2 regions of the Leifsonia sp. KNZ12-8B genome follow, and region 2 is predicted to be linked to the other one. Evidence: predicted binding sites of a transcription regulator. Region 2 holds the regulator's gene; the other holds the start of a gene.
What was found. Region 2 encodes HrcA, which represses chaperone genes, less so after heat shock. Its sites were predicted from a motif close to TTNGCACTCGNNNNNNNCGAGTGCNAA; they were not measured.
Positions count from the first base shown of each region.

Region 1: a site for HrcA is predicted at 1,045-1,071, ahead of groES (co-chaperone GroES). Genes of this name have one in related genera too.

Region 1 is NZ_JBPGXM010000013.1:8,512-10,902, forward strand. It holds gene ACR9ZG_RS03570 (THUMP-like domain-containing protein) at 1-1,028, opposite strand, end outside; gene groES (co-chaperone GroES) at 1,166-1,462, shown strand; gene rarD (EamA family transporter RarD) at 1,597-2,391, shown strand, end outside.
Region 2 is NZ_JBPGXM010000020.1:24,657-27,047, forward strand. It holds gene dnaJ (molecular chaperone DnaJ) at 1-445, opposite strand, end outside; gene hrcA (heat-inducible transcriptional repressor HrcA) at 489-1,508, opposite strand; gene ACR9ZG_RS05290 (DUF4870 domain-containing protein) at 1,675-2,082, shown strand; gene ACR9ZG_RS05295 (DUF4870 domain-containing protein) at 2,166-2,391, shown strand, end outside.

The DNA.
Region 1 (2,391 bases), on a different contig from region 2:
CGCAGCGCCCGCCTGAGGTCGCGCTCGGCGAAGGGCAGCGTCTCCAGCACGCGGAAACCCGCCGCGAACGGCGTCTCCACCGCCTCGTCGGACGTGATGTACGCGATGCCGTCGGCGAGCATCCTGCCGTCGATCCTGCGGGCGAGGTCGCCGATGAGCCGGGCGCGGATGACCGCGCCGTCCGGCTCGTAGAGGTACTCGCCGAGCGGTCCGGTCTCGGCGTCCTCGCTGTCGGACTCGGCGACCAGCTCGTGACCGGCGTCGCCGCGCACGATGAGGGCGGCCCGGTGGATGCCGGGCCTGGCCAGCACGCCGAACCACAGGCCCAGCTCCACGACCTGCCCGTCGACCGAGATCCACTGGGCCTCCGCCGTCGACGGGATGAGGTCGCGGTCGAAACCCGGGCCGAGCTTGAGCCCGACGGAGCGGCCCGTCGCCAGCTCGTACGCGAAGCCGAGCGACGGCGTGTAGTCGTCGGGGTCGGTCAGCCGCTCCGTCTGGGTGTGGCCCGCGGTGCGGCGGGCCGGGTCGAGGAAGACGCCGTCGATGTCGCGCAGATCGACGTCCTCCGCGCGCCGGTGCTCGACCGTCGCCGTCGGGAAGGGCGCCAGGTTGAAGGCGGCGATCGCGGCCGTGACCTCGTCCGCCTCCACCGCCGTCACCTCCAGCTCGAGCGCGGCCAGGGCGAGCGCGTCGCCGCCGATGCCGCAGCCGAGGTCGGCGACCCGGCGCAGCCCGGCGGTGCGGAAGCGCCCCGCGTGACGGGCGGCGACGGCGAGCCGGGTCGCCTGCTCCAGCCCGGCCTCTGTGAACAGCATGCGCGACGCGAAGTCGCCGAACTTGGCGACCGCCTTGCGCCGCAGCTTGGCCTGGGTGAGGACGGCGGCCACCAGGCCGGGGGAGTGGCCCTGCTTGCGGAGGTCGGAGACCATTCGCAGCACGTCCTTCTCGGTCTCGTACGGCGGCAGCGAGTCGAGCAGGCGCAGCCCTTCCGTGCTCAGCAGCTCGACGAGTTCCGACCGTTCCATGCCCTCAAACTACCGCTTGGCACTCACGTTGCGAGACTGCTAAAGCACCCCCTAGACTCGTGTTAGCACTCTCGGTGTGAGTTTGCTAACTCCAGTCTTCTGTCAAGACAGTGTTCGTCACATGAAAGGGGTCAACCGTGTCGGTCTCCATCAAGCCGCTCGAGGATCGCATCGTCATCAAGCAGGTCGAGGCTGAGCAGACCACCGCCTCGGGTCTGGTCATCCCCGACACCGCCAAGGAGAAGCCGCAGGAGGGCGAGGTCGTGGCCGTGGGCCCCGGCCGCATTGACGACAACGGCAACCGCGTCCCGCTCGACGTGGCCGTCGGCGACAAGGTCCTCTACTCGAAGTACGGCGGAACCGAGGTCAAGTTCGGCGGCGAGGAGTTCCTCGTCCTCTCGGCCCGCGACGTGCTCGCGGTCGTCGTCCGCTGACGAACCCGCTCTGACGAAGGCCCGGATGCTCGCGCGTCCGGGCCTTCGCCGTTCCCGGGTCGGCTCCGGACGGGTCCGTGATGTCCCCGGTCCGGAGTAATCTCGTGCGAGTGCCACAGCCAGACCCATCCGCGGTGACCCGCGCAGCTGCTCCCGCTCCCGCCTCCCTCGACCAGCACCGCGGTGCCGGCCTCGCGTACGCGATCTCCGCCTATGTGCTGTGGGGGATCCTCCCCATCTACTTCCTGTCGCTCGTGCCCGCGAGCGCGTGGGAGATCGTCGGCTGGCGTGTGCTGTTCTCGCTCGTCTTCTGCGCGATCGCGCTGACGGTGACGCGGTCCTGGAGCCGGTTCGGCGCGCTGCTGCGCAACCGGCGCATCCTCTTCACGATGGGGCTCGCCGGGGTCTTCATCTACATCAACTGGCAGACCTACGTGCTGGCCACGGTGAGCGGTCATGTCGTGGAGGCGGCGCTCGGCTACTTCATCAACCCGATCGTCACCGTCTTCCTCGGCGTCGTCGTGCAGCGCGAGAGGCTGCGGGTCGCACAGTGGGTGGCGGTCGGCGTCAGCATCGTGGCGGTGATCGTGCTGGCGGTCGGGTACGGGTCGTTCCCGTGGATCGCCCTGGTGCTCGCGTTCTCGTTCGGCTTCTACGGCCTGATCAAGAAGCGTGTGGGGCCGACGGTCGACGCCGTGTCCGGCCTCACCCTCGAGACGCTGTGGCTCACGCCGGTCGCCATCGTGCAGCTCATCGTGGTCGCGGCGACGGCCGGGCTGACCTTCGGCACGGTGAGCGCGTGGCACACCGTCGCGATGGTCGGCGCCGGCGTCATCACGGCCGTCCCGCTGCTGTTCTTCGCCGCGGCCTCCCGCCGGCTCCCGCTCGTGTACATGGGCTTCATCCAGTACTTCGCGCCGTTCATCCAG
Region 2 (2,391 bases):
TGCCCGGCTGGCAGCAGGAGCCGTTGCAGGTCTCGCAGACCACGGCCGTGTCGACCTCCAGGTCGCGGTGCGTGCCGAAGACGACCTCGTCGAGGTCGACCTCCACCCGGAGCAGGGCGTCCTGTCCCCGCTCGCGACGCGACCGGGGACCGCGCGTCGCGCCTCCACCGCCGCCGAAGAACGTCTCGAAGATGTCGCCGAAGCCGCCGAAGTCGGCCGGGCCGGCGCCGCCGAAGCCGGTGGAGCCGCCAAGGTCGTACTGCTGCCGCTGCTGCGGGTCGCTGAGCACGTCGTAGGCGTGGGTGACGAGCTTGAACCGCTCCTGCGCCTCGGCGCTCGGGTTCACGTCGGGGTGCAGCTCCCGCGCCAGGCGGCGGTACGCCTTCTTGATCTCGTCGGGGGTGGCGTTGCGGTCAACGCCGAGGACTTCGTAGTGGTCGGCCACGTAAGGCTGTTCCTTCTTGTCGTGGGTGTGTCTCGCGGGGCGGCTAGTCGCCGAGGAGGCGCGAGAGGTAGCGTGCGACGGCACGGACGGCCGCCATGTTGCCGGAGTAGTCCATGCGGAGCGGGCCGAGCAGCCCGACGCGGGCCACGTCGGACCCCGCGGCACTGTACCCGCTGGACATGACAGAGGTCTCGGCGAGCCCCATCACCGGGTTCTCACGGCCGATGCTGACCGCGACGGAGTGCTGCTCGTGCGCCATCTCGTCGAACAGGCGCAGCAGCACCACCTGCTCCTCGATCGCCTCCAGCACCGGGGTGATCGTGCCGGGGAAGTCGGTCTCGGTGCGCACCAGGTTGGCGGCGCCGGCCATGACGAGCTTCTCGTGCCGGTTGGCCGCGATCTGGTCGAGCAGCGCGCTCGCCACCGGCTCGACGATCGCGCGCGTGCGCTCGGTCAGCGCTCCGGGCAGCAGGCGCAGCCGGGCCGCGGCGTCGACGAGCGACAGGCCGGCGACGGCGCCGTTCACGGATCCGCGCACCTCGGCGATCTCCTCGTCGGTGAGCTCGCCGGACAACTCGATCACCCGCTGCTCGACCGCCCCCGAATCGGTGATGAGCACGCTCAGGAGGCGGCGCGGCGCGAGCGAGACCAGCTCCACGTGCCGGATGCGCGAGCGCTGCACCGAGGGATACTGCACCAGCGCGACCTGGTTGGTCAGCTGCGAGAGCAGGCGGACCGTGCGCGACAGCACGTCGTCGAGGTCGACCGACTGGCCGAGGAACGCCTCGATGGCTGTGCGCTGCGCGGGGGTCAGCGGCCGCGCCTCCGCCAGGTGGTCGACGAACAGGCGGTAGCCCTTGTCGGTGGGCACGCGCCCGGAGGAGGTGTGCGGGGCCGCGATCAGCTCCTCCTCCTCCAGCGCCGCCATGTCGTTGCGGATGGTCGCCGCGGACACGCCGAACGCGTGCCGCTCGACGATGCTCTTCGACCCCACCGGCTCGCGGGAGGCCACGTAGTCCTGGACGATCACGCGAAGGACCTCGAGGCTGCGTTCCGAGACCATGCGAACCCCTCCTGCCGACTCGTCATCCGATGGAACTGGCACTCAATGCTCTGGAGTGCTAATCATATCGCGCGCCGCTGGGAATCGGTGATTGCGGGGCGACACGCCCGGCGCTACCGTATGCGCACCGGCCAGCGGCGTCGCGGCCGCGAAGGAGGGAACCCGCATGTCCGATCAGCAGCCGTACGGAGGCCAGGCCTCCCCTCCCGCGCCGCTCGACGCCGCCCAGGACAAGCAGTGGGCGTCGTTCGCCCACCTCGGCGGCATCCTCTGGCTCCTGCCGTCGCTCATCATCTGGCTCGTCTTCAAGGATCGCGGCCGGCTGACGGCGCAGGAGGCGAAGGAGGCGCTCAACTGGCAGATCACCTGGATCATCGGCTGGGTGATCTCGCAGATGATCGGACTGGTGCTCGGGTCCATCCCGCTCGTCGGCGGGATCGGCTACCTGCTCTTCAGCCTCCTCATCCCGTGGGCCCTGTACGTGGTGAACCTCGTGCTGTCGATCCTCGGCTTCATCCGCGTGAACGGCGGCGGCACCTACCGCTATCCGATGAACTTCCGCTTCATCAAGTGACGAAACGCTCTCGGCGTCTTCTCAGACTCGCGCCCGCCCCTCTAGGCTGAGCAGCGTCCGACCGACCACTCCAAGGAGAGATCATGTCCGCTACACCCCCGCCGCCGCCCCAGCAGCCGCCGTACGGAGGATCCGCACAGCAGCTGAGCCCGGCCGACGAGAAGCTGTGGGCCACCCTCATTCACATCGGGGGGATCCTGTTCGGCTGGATCCCGGCGCTCATCGGTTACCTCGTGCTGAAGGACCGCGGCCCGTTCATCCGCGCGCACACCGCCACCGCGCTGAACTTCCAGATCACGATCTTCATCG